2 linked regions of the Lujinxingia sediminis genome follow. The main gene of each other region encodes a partner of the protein of the gene in region 2 in a complex. Links are inferred from orthologs where the notes say so. Each region holds a gene or a part of one and is shown on either strand. Other genes may lie near its edges.

What was found.
Region 1: the proteins of carA (region 2) and carB are in contact, whole or in part, in a solved structure (PDB 1KEE), measured with the Escherichia coli proteins. The link is inferred for Lujinxingia sediminis from one-to-one orthologs.

The regions. Positions count from the first base shown.
Region 1 is NZ_SADD01000001.1:1,079,309-1,088,067, forward strand. Bases 1,880-5,693 are described here. They hold carB (carbamoyl-phosphate synthase large subunit), read right to left. Parts: upstream 5,329-5,693; coding sequence 2,080-5,328; downstream 1,880-2,079. Other genes in these bases: greA (transcription elongation factor GreA), read right to left, coding at 1,880-1,902; EA187_RS20570 (alanine/glycine:cation symporter family protein), read right to left, coding at 5,451-5,693. Outside these bases: lon (endopeptidase La), read left to right, coding at 1-1,344; more of greA, read right to left, coding at 1,429-1,879; more of EA187_RS20570, read right to left, coding at 5,694-7,340; EA187_RS20290 (hypothetical protein), read right to left, coding at 7,584-8,177; EA187_RS04455 (tetratricopeptide repeat protein), read left to right, coding at 8,382-8,759. UniProt on the Escherichia coli protein: Large subunit of the glutamine-dependent carbamoyl phosphate synthetase (CPSase).
Region 2 is NZ_SADD01000001.1:1,410,559-1,418,399, forward strand. The notes cover bases 2,996-5,891. They hold carA (glutamine-hydrolyzing carbamoyl-phosphate synthase small subunit), read right to left. Parts: upstream 5,094-5,891; coding sequence 3,897-5,093; downstream 2,996-3,896. Other genes in these bases: EA187_RS05680 (Stp1/IreP family PP2C-type Ser/Thr phosphatase), read right to left, coding at 2,996-3,728; EA187_RS05690 (aspartate carbamoyltransferase catalytic subunit), read right to left, coding at 5,113-5,891. Outside these bases: EA187_RS05670 (hypothetical protein), read right to left, coding at 1-160; EA187_RS05675 (hypothetical protein), read right to left, coding at 153-1,376; more of EA187_RS05680, read right to left, coding at 1,464-2,995; more of EA187_RS05690, read right to left, coding at 5,892-6,045; lepB (signal peptidase I), read right to left, coding at 6,115-7,107; lepA (translation elongation factor 4), read right to left, coding at 7,129-7,841. UniProt on the Escherichia coli protein: Small subunit of the glutamine-dependent carbamoyl phosphate synthetase (CPSase).

The sequences.
Region 1 (8,759 bases), 330 kb from region 2 along the record:
CTCTGCCTGGTGGGGCCTCCCGGTGTGGGTAAAACCAGCCTGGGCCGCAGTGTGGCACGGGCGCTGGGGCGTAAGTTCGTGCGCATCAGCCTGGGCGGCGTGCACGACGAATCAGAGATCCGTGGGCACCGGCGTACCTACGTCGGCGCGCTCCCCGGTCGTATTGTGCAGGCGCTGCGTAAGGCCGGGACGAATAACCCGGTGTTTATGCTCGACGAGGTCGACAAGATCGGACGCGATTTCCGCGGAGATCCCTCGGCGGCGCTCCTGGAGGTGCTGGACCCGGCGCAGAACCACAACTTCTCGGATCACTACATGGAGGTTCCGGTGGATCTCTCCAACGTGCTCTTTGTGGCAACGGCCAACCAGCTTGATACCATCTCGGCGCCGCTTCGTGACCGTATGGATGTGATCGAGATCCCGGGCTACACCGCTCAGGACAAACACCATATCTCGCGCCAGTACCTCATTCCCAAGGCGCTTGAATCGCACGGGATCACCGAGGAGAACCTGCGCATTGATGACGAGGCGCTCGACATCATCATCCGCAACTACACCCGAGAGGCGGGCGTACGTAGCCTGGAGCGGCGCATCGCCGACATCGCGCGTGGTGTGGCGGTCAAGGTTGCCGAAAACCTCGGCAAGTCGGAGGAGGAGAGCCAGGAGATCAGCATGACCGTCGCTCCAGACGATATCGCCGACTACCTGGGGCCGGAGCGCTACCAGTATGAGGTCGCCCAGCGTACCTCGTCCCCCGGAGTGGCCACCGGGCTTGCCTGGACGGCTGCCGGCGGCGACATCCTCTTTATCGAGTCGACGCGGATGCCCGGCAAGGGTGAGCTCGTGCTCACCGGGCAGCTGGGCGATGTGATGAAGGAGTCGGTTCGCGCCGCGCTGAGCTACATTCGCAGCCGTGCCGAAGACTACGAGCTCGCGCCGAACTTTATGCGCGAGAATGACATCCACATTCACGTGCCGGCCGGCGCCATCCCCAAAGATGGTCCTTCGGCGGGGATCACGATGTACATCTCGCTCTTAAGCCTGCTGACCGGCGTGAAGGTGCGCAGCGATGTGGCGATGAGTGGCGAGATCACCCTTCGCGGCAATGTGCTCCCGGTTGGCGGTATCAAAGAGAAAGTCCTTGCGGCGCACCGCTCCGGCATCAAGCGCATCATCCTGCCGGCGCGCAACAAGAAAGACCTGATGGACGTCTCCGAAGACATCCAGAAGGAGCTGGACTTCCATTTCGTGGAGCACGTCAGCGTGTTGCCTGAGCTGGTCTTTGAGGAAGGTGCCTGGACCATCGGTGGTGAGAAGGCCTCCGACGAAGCCAGCGCTGAATAAGCTCGTGACGACGATGTCTAGAATGTGAAAAAGGCCGCCCGATAAAGGGCGGCCTTTTTTTATCGCGGGTTCTGCAGAACGCGCTCAGCGGAACTCCACTTCCATGATCTCGACGACGCGGTCGCCGCCGGGGGCCTTGATGACAGACTCGTCGCCGACGGTCTTTCCGATCAGGGCGCGGGCGATGGGGCTGGCGAAGGAGATTTTGAGCTGCTTGATGTCGGCCTCATCGTCGCCGACGATCTGGTAGGTCTTCTCCTCGTCGGTGTCTAAAAAGAAGACGGTGACAAAGGCGCCGAAGACCACGCGGTCGCCACCGAGCTCATCGGTGTCGATAACCTGGGCGTGTGCAAGTTTGCCTTCGATCTCGCGGATACGTCCCTCAACAAAGCCCTGCTTGTCTTTGGCGGCGTGATACTCGGCGTTCTCTTTGAGGTCGCCGTGGGCGCGGGCCTCTTCGATCTCCTGGACGATGCGGGGGCGCTGGACCTTTTTGAGGTTGTCGAGCTCTTCGCGAAGCTTGCGATGGCCATCGACGGTCATAGGAATCTTCTGCATGGGTTGCCTCATGAGCAGCAGGACACGAGCGCGCGCGTCGAAGGACGCGGCACTGTGCCTTAGAAATAAATGCCCCCATCGTGGCGAACCAGGATGGGGGGCGGCTTGTTTGAAAGAGTCGCGATGCGCCTCAGCGCAATGTCGCTCAGGTAAGTATGGGACAGCCCGACAAATAGATCAACGGGCAGTCTCTGAGGCATGCAGCTCCTGAATGGAGTGCACTGTGGGGGAGGCCTTGGCCAGCGCGCCAAGCGCGCCGACGGCGCTGCGTGCGGCGGCCAGGGTGGTAAAGTAGGTCATGCCGAGTTGCAGGGCGGCACGGCGGATGGTGCGACTGTCGCGAACCGACTGTCCCCCGACGGTCGTATTGATGACGAGGTGAACTTCGCCGTTGATCATGGCATCGACGATGTGGGGCTGGCCTTCGCGCACCTTGTTGATGGGCGTGACCTGGAGGCCGTTCTGCTTGAGGTAAGCAGCGGTTCCGCTCGTGGCCAGAAGGTTGAATCCCAGTTCGCTCAAGCCGCGCGCCACCGGCACCGATGCCCATTTATCGTCATCTTTGACGCTGATAAAGACAGTACCGCCGGTTGGAGGTGCATTGCCCCCGCCCACCTGGGCTTTGTAAAAAGCCATCTCGTAGCTGGGGTCGATGCCCATGCACTCGCCGGTGGAACGCATCTCGGGGCCCAGCAGGCTGTCGACTTCGGGAAACTTCGTAAAGGGGAAGACGCTCTCTTTGACCGAGAAGAAGCTCGGCACGCATTCCTCGGTAAAGCCCAGATCCTCCAGCGACTCGCCGAGCATCGCGCGCGCCGCGATTTTGGCCAGCGGGCGGCCGATGGCCTTGGAGACAAAGGGGATGGTCCGGCTGGCGCGGGGGTTGACCTCGAGCACGTAGACGTTGCGGTCCTGCACGGCGAACTGCACGTTCATCAACCCGACGATGTTGAGCTCCTTCGCCAGGCTTAAGGTCTGCTCCCGAATGGTGCGCAGTACCACTTCAGGAAGATCATGGGAGGGCAGCGCGCAGGCGGAGTCACCGGAGTGAACGCCGGCTTCCTCAATATGCTCCATGATGCCGCCGACCACAGCCAGGGTGCCGTCGCTGACGCAGTCGACGTCGACTTCAACCGCCTGGCTCAAGAACTTATCGAGGAGCACCGGGTTGTCGGGCGACTCGGATTGCGCGCGCAAAAAGACCTGCTCGAAACTCGGGGCGTCGTAGACGACTTCCATGGCCCGGCCGCCGAGCACGTAGCTTGGCCGCACCATCATCGGAAAGCCGATCTCGGAGGCGGCCTCCTGAGCCTGCTCCCAGGTCATGACGGTACGGGCCTGCGGTTGCTTGAGGGCCAGTTTTTCGACGATCGCGTTAAAGAGCTGGCGATCTTCGGTGCGGTCGATGGCCTCCGGTGAGGTTCCCAGCACTTTGATGCCCAGCTCGGTGAGCGCCGCGGCGAGCTTGAGAGGAGTCTGGCCGCCGAACTGAAGGATGACGCCTTCGGGCTTTTCGATGTCGATGATGGCCAGCACCGTCTCAAGGGTCAGCGGCTCAAAATAGAGGCGGTCGCTGATGTCGTAGTCGGTAGAGACGGTCTCCGGGTTGCAGTTGACCATAATGGTGCGGTAGCCGGCCTCACCAAGCGCCATGACCGCGTGGACTGCGCAGTAGTCGAACTCGATGCCCTGGCCGATGCGGTTGGGGCCGCCGCCAAGGATCATAACACCCGGGCGATCGTCGGGGTTCGATTCGCAGCTGCCCGTCTCATAGCTGGAGTAGAAGTACGAGGTGACGGCCTCGAATTCAGCGGCGCAGGTGTCGACCTGCTTGAAGGTCGGCGAGACGCCGAGTGAGAGGCGGTGCTCGCGGACCTCGCGTTCGCTACGTTGGAGGATGCGGGCGATGTCGGTGTCACCAAAGCCGTAGCGTTTGGCCAGAAAGATGTCTTCGTCGGCAGGCCACGTGCCAACGGGGGCGGCGCTTAAGAGCTGCTCCACCTCGATGATCTGCTGGAACTGGTCGAGGAACCAGGGATCGATGCGCGAATACTGGTGCACGGTTTCAAGGGAGAGACCGCGGCGAAGCGCTTCGAAGACGTACCAGGGCCGCCGCGGGGTGGGGCGGCGCAGATGAGGCGCAAAAAACTCCTCAACTTGCGCAGGGGAAGCTCCATCGGCGGGAAGATCGATCTCGGCGAAGAGGCCGCTGTCGCGTTGTTCCAGGCTGCGAAGCGCTTTGAGATAGGCCTCCGGGAAGGTGCGCGCGATGCTCATCGCTTCGCCCACCGACTTCATCTGGGTGGTCAGCGTATCGGAAGCGTCGGGGAACTTCTCAAAGGCAAAGCGTGGGATCTTGACCACGGTGTAGTCGAGCACCGGCTCGAAAGCCGCGGCGGTCTTTTTGGTAATGTCGTTGAGGAGCTCATCAAGGGTGTAGCCCACCGAGAGGAGCGCAGCGATCTTGGCGATGGGGTATCCGGTGGCTTTACTTGCCAGGGCCGAGGAGCGGGAGACGCGGGGGTTCATCTCAATGACCACCCGGCGCCCGGTTTGCGGGCAGACACCAAATTGGATGTTGCATCCGCCGGTCTCCACGCCGACGGCGCGGATAATGCGGAGCGCGTCATCGCGCATGGCCTGGTATTCGCGATCGGTCAGGGTTTGAATGGGGGCAACGGTGATGGAGTCGCCGGTATGCACGCCCATGGGATCGACGTTTTCGATGCCGCAGATGATGACGACGTTGTCGTTGCTGTCGCGCATCAACTCAAGCTCGTACTCCTTCCAGCCGAGCAGGCTCTCGTCGATGAGCACCTCGCCGGTGGGGCTCTGAGAGAGCGACCACTTGACGTACTCGGCGAACTCTTCGCGGTTGTAGGCGATGTTGCCGCCGCTGCCACCCATGGTGAACGAAGGGCGCAGGATGGCCGGGAAGCCAATCCGTGCCTGGATCTCCCAGGCTTCATCGATCGAGCGGGCCACGCCGGCCGCGGGCTGATCGACGCCGATAGCGCGCATGGTGTTGGCAAACTCCTCGCGGTCTTCCGCGCGGGTGATGACTTCGGGTTTGGCGCCGATGAGCTCAATGCCCAGGCGATCCAGGGTGCCGTCTTTATGAAGCGACATCGCGATGTTGAGCGCGGTTTGCCCGCCCATGGTGGGGAGCAGCGCGTCGGGGCGCTCTTTTTCGAGCACACGGGCGACGAAGTCCGGGGTGAGTGGCTCGATGTAGGTCGCATCGGCCAGCTCCGGATCGGTCATGATCGTGGCCGGGTTGGAGTTGACCAGGACCACCCTGAAACCTTCCGCGCGTAGCGCGCGAATGGCCTGGGTTCCCGAATAATCAAACTCGGCGGCCTGTCCGATGACGATGGGCCCGGAGCCCAGGATGCAGATCGACTTCAGATCGTGACGGCGTGGCATGGCGCACTCCTAAAACGCGTGTTGCGGGGCAAATTCAGCCCCGGGACGCGCGGACTATGCCAAAACCCGCCGTCGATGCAAAGCGCCTGTGCGTTGGAATCTCATCGCGGGTCGCCGCTTGCCTATACGTCGAACTCGCCAGCTTCCAGCCGGTCCCAGTACGAGATCAGGGCGGCGCGGATCTTTCCAGAGAGAAGTACCGCACCCAGGATGTTGGGGAAGGCCATCGAGAGGATCATCAGGTCGGAGAAGTCCAGGACGTTGCTCAGGCTGGAAACCGATCCCAAAAAGACGAAGAAGAGGAAGATGACCCGATAAATCATCGAGCTGTTGGCTCCGAAGAGAAAGCTCCAGCAGCGCTCGCCATAGTAGGACCAGGAGATCATGGTGCTAAAGGCAAAGAGAATCACCGCGATGGAAAGGATGTAGGGGAACCAGCTGATAACCGTCTCGAAGGCAGCCGAGGTCAGCGCGACCCCTTCGAGGCCAGCGGTTGCCGGGTCGGCATAGACGCCTGTGATGACCACGACAATGCCTGTCATAAAGCAGACGAGCAGGGTGTCGATGGCCGGCTCCAGGAGGGCGACAAAGCCCTCGCGTACCGGCTCTTTGGTGCGTGCGGCGGAGTGAGCGATCGCCGCCGAGCCTACGCCGGCCTCGTTGGAGAAGGCGGCACGCTGGATGCCGACGATGAGCACACCGACCAGGCCGCCCAGGCCCGCCTTCGGGGCAAAGGCCTCCCCGATGATGGTGCCGATGGCGTGTGGAATCATCGTGACGTTGCTCAAGAGGATGTAGAGCGCGGCAGCCACGTAGATGACGCACATCGCCGGAACGATCTTCGAGGCCACTTTGCCGATGCTCTGGATGCCGCCGATGATGACCATGCCGACGAGCAGGGCGATGATGATGCCGTAGAGCCAGCTGCGCGGTTGAATGCCACCTGCGACGGGGGCCTCATTGAGCGTGTCGACTCCCACCGGGACCGTCCAGTTGACCTGGCGCCCTTCGACACGCGCGAGTTCAAGGGTGGAGATGGCGCCAGCGGCGACATCGAAACGATGCCCGGAGTCGGCGGCTACGACATCCAGCGTCAGGGTCCAGCGGCCGTCGTCGCCCCGAGTCCAGTCCGTGGTGGCGATGTCGAGGCGTTTTACCGGATTGAAGTAGAGGACGTCTTCGGTCTCCAGGGGCGAAGGGGCCGAGAAGCGGGCCAGATGGCGAGCGTAGGCCAGCTCCATCGGGGCCTCGCTTGCCAGCGTCACTTCGCCGCGGGCGCGCTCCCCGTCAAACCAGGGGACCAGGTTGGCCATAGCCGCAAAACTCTGGTTGGCCTGGAACATATTACCGCCACCGAAGGATCCTCCGATGCAGAGCACCGCGAAGATCACCGAGAGGTAGCGCCCGAGCACAGGGCGTCCGATCTCGGCCAGGCCGTCGCGCAGATAGACCATCGGGCCGCCCTGGACTGCGCCGTTGGCGTCGACCTTGCGGTACATCTGGCCCAGTGTGCATTCCGCGAACTTGCTGGTCATGCCGAAGATGGCCGCGGCCATCATCCAGAAAACGGCGCCCGGCCCACCGATCCCGACGGCGATTGCTACGCCGGCGATGTTTCCCAGGCCCACGGTGGCCGAGAGCGCGGTCGAGAGGGCCTGGAAGTGGGTGACTTCGCCCGGATTGTTGGGGTCGTCGTACTTGCCAGCGACGACTTTGACCGCGTGGCTGACTCCGCGCAGGTTCACGAAGTCAAAGCGAAAGGTGAAGAAGATCGCGCCGCTGATAAGGATCAGCACGACCAGTGGAATCTGATTGAGAAAGGACCAGATGCCGGCCAGAAGCCCGGGGACCGTGCCGAAAGGTATAGCAGCCATCGCAGAGACAATGAGGCCGAAGCGCTGATCGATCTTGTTGAGGTCTCCGCCGCTCGAGACACCCACGGCGATGCTGACCAGGATAATCAGCCCGATAATCAGGGCGTAGCGCTGAGTTGGCTTCAGGAATGGCTTCATAGATGACCTTCGGGCAAGTGCACACGGAGCACCGCGACGACGGTCGGATCTTCCCCTGGAGGGGAAGACAGACACCCGGGCTGGACGTCGGCCTGATCGGCGCGTCGGCACAGTCGTTGGCGACCGCGGTGCAAGAAAACCGGAATGGACCCGATGGTTTATCATCGCCGGGCGCGATCAGGCAACCTCGCACCATGTCTGGGAGGCAGCCCGGGCGTGGGAGGGGATGTTTAAAGTGGTACTTTAGAAAGATCGAAAGTGCCACGCGAGGTATGCTCGGATGGCGCCATAGAGCGGGAGGTTCTGCGGGGCGGTCAGCGGGGCATGCAGGTCGATGGCGATGCCCAGCGAGCGTTCGCGGCTGTAGCGATAGTCCGCTCCCAGCGTGGCGCGCAGGCCCAGCACTTCGCCGGTGGGGGCACGCTCGGAGGAGGGGCCGGTGGGGTAAAAGACGCCGGCCACTCCGACATAGGGAACGTAGGTGAAGACATCCAGAGCGTAGCGCGCCTCCAGAGCGAGGGCGCTAACAAGGAGGGCGTCGAAGCTGTCTTCGCCCTCGACCCGCGAGGGGTGGTAAGAGGCGGAGACGTCCATGCCAACCTTCCAGAAGTCATTGAGATGCAGGTTAGCTCCGAGCTGAAGCCCGGGGCCCCACCTGCCCAGCGCAGAAGGGGCGGGGGCAAGGACGTTATGGAGTCCGGCGCCAGCCCATAGCTGGCCTTCCCAGGCATGCGCCGCGCCGGGTTGGGCGAGTGTGACGATGCCTGCGGTCAGAAGTGCGAGAGTGAGGGCGAGGGGGACGGGGAGGGGGCGGGTAGTGCCCCGGGAGTCAGGCATGCGATGGGGTCCAGTTTTAAAGGGGAAGCGAAGCGTCGCATGGGGCGTGTGGTCTGCGTTGACACCTCATGGTGCCCTGCATATAGTCCGCACCCATTCGTTTCCGGCGACGCCCGAAACGAGAGCCCAAAAAGGCCTCGTGGGTACGGATTCCCGAGGTTGCGCGCGGCGCGATTGAGCGGGCTCAGGTTAAGGAGAGAAGAGATGGCGATCAAGATTAAGAAGCAGGGTGAGGCGCCCGAGCCCGAAGAGCAGGAAGGCCTCGATGAGTTGGAAGCTGCCGCCGCGCTGGGCGCGGGCAGCGGTGAGGACCTGGATGCATTCGAGCGAACCACGCTGCAGGCGACCGCCTGGGTTGAAGAAAACCGCAGTGTGGTTTTCGGTGGTATCATCGCTGTGATTGTGGCGGTGTTAGGCGTGATTCTGGGACTTCAGTACATCGAAGGCCAGCAGGTCGAGGCCTCCAGTAGCCTGAGCAAAGGGCTGGCCGCCTATGAATGGTATGTGGAGGGCTCGCCCGAGCTTGAGGCCATTCGCGGGCAAGAAGGTCTGGCTGAGCCGGCCAACATCTTCGCGAGCGAA
Region 2 (7,841 bases):
AAATGTAGTAGCGAACCGGCTGCTCGCCATCCTCACCAAAGACAGCCACACGGACGGCGTCGCCGGAGGTTGGAGGCTCAGCAAAGAGCGCCTTTAAGACCTGTCGCTCCAGCTGCGCAAAACGCCTCTCAGGAAGATCCATCTCACTCGGATTAGCCACGCGGATTCACCGCCCGCTGCGAGAGCTGACTGACCCGATCGGCCGCATCTACCTCGTCTTTACGCAGATTGACGTCCCAGGCGATCGTCTGCTCGTTTCCATCCAGGTTGTAGACGTACTTGATGCGGTAGACGCCCTCGCCACGCACCTCCGGCATCCAGCGGCATTTGCGCTCTTCCTTACACGTCTCAAACGCCTCCGCAGTGTCCGCCTGCGCAGTCAGCATCCACTCGAGCGTCTCGATCAGGTCCGACTGATCGAGCAGGGTCGCCAGCGCCTTGCATCCATCGCGGTGGCGGGGCTGACCACACTGGGTACGCGCTGGCCCAAGCCAGCGGTTGGAGGCGACTCGCTGCTTCGGATCGTAGGTGCCCGGCATGATGCTGACGCGGTCCGTAGGCTCAAACTCCTCGCCCACCCGCATGATCTGGGCCGCCTGAAGATTGACCGCGCGAAGAGCCCGCTTATCGAAGTCGAATTCGAACTCTGCGTAGGTCTGCTCTCCGCCCTCCGTCCACTGAAAGTAGGCGCGAAAGAGGTTGTCGCGATCGTGGTCGATGGTCCATCCGAGCACGGTATCTCCCTCGCCAGAGCTCTCCCGCTGATCGAAGTAGAGCAGCAGCGCGCCGCCCAGATTAATCCCGGCCGGGAAACGGTGGTTGGTCATCGCCGAGACGACCTGCGCGGCCTTGTCGTAGTACTTCGAGCCCTCGCCCTTTTCGGGGTCGCTGGCGACCTGCGCGAGTACGTTCTTCGGCACCACTTTCTGCGTTTTCAGATCCACAAGCCAGGCCGGTCCGATGCGGATGTTGGCGTCCTGAAAGGCGTAGCGCACCAGAAAAAACGAAGGTCCGAACTTCGTCTCGCCCCACCACTGCGCCTGCCAGCCCGCGGGCTCAGCGCCGGTGATTTTAAGTTTTTCTTTCACAAAGCTATCGCTGGCGACGAGCTTGCCGACCGTGTCCGCGACCTCTTCACCATCTTCGCCGGGCTCCACGCCTTTCACACGTGAGCGCTGCACCAGCGCAATCGCGGCCTCTCCCTGGTCAGCCCAGGGATTCTTTCGCTCCCTGACCTCGCGCTGCTCGGCCACAGCCTGCTCGACGATCACCGTCTCGGCATCCCCCGTCAGCGCGACGACCATAAGCCCGCCAACCACGAGGATCAGCGCGATGACCACCCCCAATACGATCTGAAGAATTGTGCGTGTATCCATACAATGGCGCCGTCGTGGAGTTGGTGTTAGAGCGCGTGGCTCGCGCCTTGGGTCCCGCCTGAACAGCGGATGGATTCGTTCAAACCCTTAACTCTCGTCGTCATCAACCAGGCCCATCAGCTCGGGTGAAATCATCACCTTGGCTTCTGGAGTCGGCTCGGACTTACGTCGTGATGGCGTACTACGTACCTCGACCTCTCCGGCCAACGCTGAGGTGTTAGGCTCGGGTTGTGGTGCGGCCTCCTGAGGAACCTCCGAAGCAGGCACCTCGACCGCTGCGGCCAGCCCGGGCACCGGCGTTGTCCGGGTCTTCATACGCTGGCGCAGTCGCTCCTTCAAATCCAGAGCCGATTCGGCGCGCAACGAGCGTAGGCGAGCGAGGTCGGCATCGATATCGACGGTCTTTCCAAGATCATCGGCCGCATCAACGTCATCGCCACCGGGCTTCCAGGAGGGTTGAACCGGCTCCGGCGCATTCCCTTCCAATACCGGTCCCGTTGTCGCTTCGATCTCTGCCCGAGAGAGGGGGCGATCCAGCTGAATCGTCGCGCGAAGATCCTCCTCGGGCTCTCCTCTACGGGGAGCACCAAAGCTCACGGACCCTACGACGCCGGCGTCATCGTCGAGAGCGTCGTCGCCCTCCTCGTCAATGCCACCGATCACCCAGTCGTCCGACGCGTTGCGCTCCTGCACTTCGGGCGTTTCCCAGGGGCTAAGGGTAGTGTCACCATCGACACTCGCCCCCTGAAACGCCGCGCCCGCTGGCGATTCGTCATCGCGCATCGGAGAGAGACGAACGGTAGGCCGATGCGCCACTGCCTCGGGCGGAAGATCATCCCACGCATCGTTCGTGGGTTCATCCTCACTGGCCTCATCTCCCCAGCTGGCGTCGGAGCCGTCCCACTCCCCCAGAGATGCCGTCAGACGCCCGTCGTCCACGGGCAAACGGTCGTACTCCCGCGTCTCCTCGTCGTGCTCGGACACCGGGGATGCCTCGACGTCGTCGTCCATGACCTCGGCCGCTTCACTTCGTTCGACGATGCGCTTGATGTCGTCGGTGAACACAAGAGAGCCGGAGGGCGGCGTAAAATCAACGGCAGCATCGGGATCTTCACGCCACTGATCGGGGCTAAAGCGGTATTCAGCCGGTACCCCCTGAAGACGATCCGCAAAGACCTGCACGAAGTTCCAGAGCAGCTTGATGGCCAGCCCCGGCGCGCTGCGCAAGATCCCCATAAAATCATCGCGCGCGATTGCAAAGAGTGTGGTCGGCTCCAGCGCCTGCACCCGAAGGCGGTTATCACTGTCATCCTGGGCGTCAATGAGCGCCATCTCGCCAAAATGCTCCCCGGCGGTCAGCACGCTGATGCGTTGACCATCGAGATGCAACGAGACCGATCCCCGCAAAATCACAAAGAGGCTGTGGGTCACGTTCTCCGGCGACGTCACAATAGCCTCGGGCTGAACCTCGACGACCTCGCCAAGGCGCCGGATGTGTTCGAGCTCGTTGACCGCCAGATAGTGGAAGTACGGTGTGTTGCGCAACATCTCGAGCACCGGCGCAACATCACCCTGCTCTGCCTCAGCGTCGACCGCGTCCACCACGATCACGGTGATGTTGTCCTTTCCACCGCTCTCATTGGCGAAGTCGATGCAGCGCGTAATGATGTCCTCGAGAACTTCGCCCGAGGTCATATCAAGGACGTCGATCTCCTCCTCGAAGTAGCCACTGAGGCCATCGGAGCACATCATCATCCGGTCGCCCGCCTCAATACTGAAGTCAAAGGCGTCAACCTCCACGAATTCTCGAACGCCCACCGCACGCGTGACCGCATTGTTGTGCGGAAAGTCGCGCTCTTTGGTGTCGGGGGGCAGTTTGCCCTGACGGATCATCTCGTTGAGCAGGGAGTGATCCATGGTGATCTGCTCGACGCCCCCCTCGCGAACCCGGTAGAGGCGAGAATCGCCGACGTGGCCCACAAAACCGTGCGCGCCGCTGATAAGCAGCGCAGAGCAGGTCGTGCCCATGCCTCGCCGGCTGGGATCCTGCTGAGCCATCTCGAAGATACGCGCGTTAGCGCTTTTAACCGCCTGACGCAAAAGCTCGACGGTCGCCTGCTGAACCTGCGCATCATCCGGGGCTTCCTGAAGATGTCCCAGAAGGTCTCCGGCTCCGGCGATCACTTCACGCACCGTGCGCACGCACACCGCGCTGGCGACCTCGCCGGCGGCATGGCCTCCCATGCCGTCGCAGACCACGAAGAGTTGCAGACGCTTGTCGACCAGGAAGTTATCTTCGTTATGGTCGCGGACGCGCCCGGTGTCCGTAGCGGCCCAGAACCGCAATTCCATGGTGGCTCCTCAACTATGTCGCGCGGGGCGATCGATCGGGCGCATCATAACCCAAAGTTGTTGATTCATCATCAGGCCAGTTGGCTTTTTTGCCGCCAGGCGAGTTCACGCCGCAGCTCGACCCGATCGCAACACATAGCGAAGAAGTCGCGTGCTTTCGCTGCACCTTCACGTCCCGGAGGCGTGGCGCCCGGCAAGCTCCCGGGCAAAGTCGTCAAAAAAGGAGGTCGCGTCGTTGGGACCAGGCCCCGCCTCCGGATGGTACTGCACCGCGTGCACCGGAAGGTGACGGTGTGAGAACCCGGAGATTGTGTCATCGTTGATGTTCACGTGGGTGATCTCCAGCTCCTCGGGGAAACTCTCACGGCGAACCGCGTAGCCGTGGTTCTGACTGGTCATCGCCACGCTCTTATCACGCTGATTCTGAACCGGCTGATTTGGACCACGGTGCCCGAAACCCAGCTTGAACGTCTCGCCACCGAAGGCCTTGGCCAGAAGCTGATGCCCCAGACAGATGCCCATGGTCGGGTAGCGCTCGCTGAGCTCACGCACCCCGGCGATAAAGGGCTCCATTTTATCCGGATCCCCCGGCCCATTGGACCAGAGCACGCCATCGGGGCGCTGCGCCTCAACCGCGGCACGATCCGCATCACGCGGCATCAGCGTGACGCGCATGCCGCGGGCGAGCAGATGACGCAAAATGCTGAACTTCACCCCGAAGTCCATCACGACCACATGCGGGCCATCGCTGTGCTCCTGCTCCGCAGCATCTGCAGGTGTCAGCTTCAGGGGGCTTTGCCAGGCGTCTTCAGCGCTCACGCGAAGCGCGCGCGTTGTGGCAACTTCACTTACATAGTCGACGCTACCATAGCCCGGGTGCGCGGCGATAAGCTCCAGCGCGGCCGCGCTATCCTGCGCGGTGGCGTCGTGCACGATCGCTGCCAGCCCCACGCCGCCCTGCCGAAGCCTGCGCGTCAACTCACGGGTATCAACCTCACAGATGCCCACCACGCCGCGCTCAACAAGCCAGTCCTCAAAACCCTGCTCGCTTCGCTGATTGCTGGCGCGCCGTGAGAGCGAGCGCACGATGATGCCAGCGGCCTGCGTCCCCACCGACTCGTTGTCGAGCGCATTGACCCCGTAGTTGCCGATATGAGGCATCGTGTAGGTGATGAGCTGCCCGCGGTAAGACGGGTCGGTGGCGATCTCTTGATAGCCCGACATGCTGGTATTGAAGACCACCTCTCCCACCGTGGAACCGGGCGCACCAGCGCTCAGCCCTTCAAAACAGGTGCCGTCTTCCAGCACAAGAATCGCGGGGCTGCGCCCCGAGAGCGACGTTAATCTGGGTCGCGACTGCTTCAACTGCTGCTCCTTAGGCGTACTACGTTTGCCGTCCAAAATACGCTGCAATCACCGCCTGGCGCACCGCGACTCCGTAGGTCACTTGCTGCCAGATCAGGCTTTGGGGACTCTCGATAACCGGGTCGGCGAGTTCCACCCCCCGGATCACAGGACCAGGGTGCAGAATCACCGTCGACGGCGACATATACTGCTCAACGACCGTCGGGTCGATACCCCAATCCAGAGCGTAGCGGTGTGGGTCAACCACCGAGCTGCGCAGGCGCTCCTGCTGAACCCGAAGTACCACAACCGCATCCGCCCAACGCAGGGCCTCTTTGAGCGAGGTTGATACCTGCACCGGCCATCCGACAAGTTGTTCGTCGGTAGGAAGCAGCATCTTCGGTCCGGCGATCATCACCTCGGCCCCGAGCTCCGAGAAGATGTGCGCATCACTTCGCGCCACACGACTGTGCACGATGTCGCCGATGATCGCGATCTTCAGACCGCCAAGCTGCTGACCTGTTTTAAAGTGCCGGCGCAATGTCAGCGCGTCGAGCAGTCCCTGGGTGGGATGCTCCCCACTGCCATTGCCCGCATTGATCACCGGAATGCGTATCCGCTCACTGAGCACCTGGGGCAGATGGCGGTCATGATGTCGAACCACCAGCCCATCGACCCCCATCGCCGCCAGCGTTCGGCAGGTGTCCGCGGCAGACTCCCCTTTCTCAACGCTGCTTCCCTCGCCGTTGACCGTCACCGACCGCCCCCCCAGGCGCTGAATCGCCAGGTCGAAGCTCGCCCGGGTGCGCGTGCTCGGTTCCAGAAAGAGCAACGCAAAGGTACGTCCGCTCAGCAGCTGCGCAGATTCTGGTGGGGTGAAGACTCGCCCTTCCTCATCGAGGAAGCGCTCGGAAGCATCCAGAAGCGCGATCATCTGGTGGCTCGACAGGTCTTTTAGTCCAATCAAGTTCATCGTCGCTCCCGGCGTCTCGGGCTCCTCAGGATGTCACGGGCGGAGCCTCGCTATGGTCAAGACTATGCTCTACTCAATCGCCATCCCGAAACGATCCCAGCGTATGCCTGGCTCTCCGGTCTGCCCATCTTCCAGCGAGAGCCAGATGATCATGGCGCGGCCCTTGATGTTATCCAGCGGCACCTGCCCCCAGCAACGGCTGTCCGCGGAGTTGTCGCGGTTGTCGCCCATGGCAAAGAAGTGCCCTTCTGCAACGGTGATCGGGCCGAAGTCGTGACCCTCATCATAGCCCGGAGGACTATCTTCGCGGATCTGATGCGTCGCGTCCCCGAGCGTCTCCAGGTAGTAATACGCCGTACGACCGGAGCGATCGGGAACCGGACCACGTCGAATCGGCGTGCGATCCACGGCCTCCCCATTGACCAGAAGCTGCGCACCGCGCCCCTCCACGACATCGCCAGGCAGGCCAACGATGCGTTTGATGAAGTCCTTTTCATCGAAGTTGAGGATGCACTCGACGGCTTTTTCACCCTTGGCTGCGGCCTCCTCACGGCGTTTGCGCACATGCTCTCGCGCCTCCTCGGAGGGAAAGCGAAAGACCACCACCTCGCCACGCTGCGGCTCGGCAAAACGCATCAAAAACGTCGTCGTAAAGGGTACGCGAATCCCGTAGCGGATCTTGTTGACGAAGAGATGATCGCCTTTGAGAAGCGTGGGCTCCATCGAACCGCTGGGAATCTTAAACGCCTCGAAGAAAAAGGCCCTCAGCACCAGCGCGCACAAGATCGCCAGCCCCACCGTCTCGGCATACTCCTGCCAGGCGGGCTTGACGGAGATTCCGGCCAGATGCTCGTCGGCGAGTTGACGCACCGTCTGGCTGACCTCTTCGACATACTCCAGATCCTCGCGCTTCATACCTTGACGAAGCGCGTTCAGCTCTTCCTGAAGGCGATAGCGCGCCTCGTCGGGCAGCTTACGTGCACGGTCCAGACGCAGCTGAGTCTCGCGCACCAGCTCCTGGGCGTCGTCGATGATCTGCGCCTTATCGTTTTGCCTGCTCACCGAACCTTACCTCACGCTGGCTTAACCCTCATCGACGCGAAGAACCGCCAGGAAAGCCTCCTGGGGCAGTTCAACGTTGCCGACCTGCTTCATGCGCTTTTTGCCCTCTTTCTGCTTCTCGAGGAGCTTGCGCTTACGGCTGATATCTCCGCCGTAACACTTCGCGGTGACGTTTTTACGGAACGCCTTGACCGTCTCTCGGGCGATCACACGGTTACCGATCGCCGCCTGCAGCGCCACCTCAAACATCTGACGCGGGATGACCTCTTTGAGTTTCTTGGCCAACATTCGCCCGCGATTGTAGGCAAAGTCGCGGTGTACGATCACGCTGAGCGCGTCCACAGGCTCGCCGTTCACCATCAAGTCGAGCTTGACCATATCGCCCTTCTTAAAGCCGATCATCTCGTACTCAAAGCTGGCATAGCCCCGCGAAACCGACTTAAGACGGTCAAAGAAGTCAAAGACCACCTCACTCATCGGCATTTCGTACTTGAGGATAATACGGTTGGCCCCCGAGTAACGAAGGTCAGACTGCGTACCGCGCCGCTCCTCACACAGCCCGATGACCGGGCCCACATGCTCCGGCGGCACGTGGATGGTCGCCATGATGAAGGGCTCTTCGATGCGCTCGATGAACTGCGTCTCCGGCAAGTCGCTGGGGTTCTCCACCATCAGCGTCTCCCCCTCAGAGGTGATCACCTGGTAGACGACCGAAGGAGCCGTGGTGATAAGAT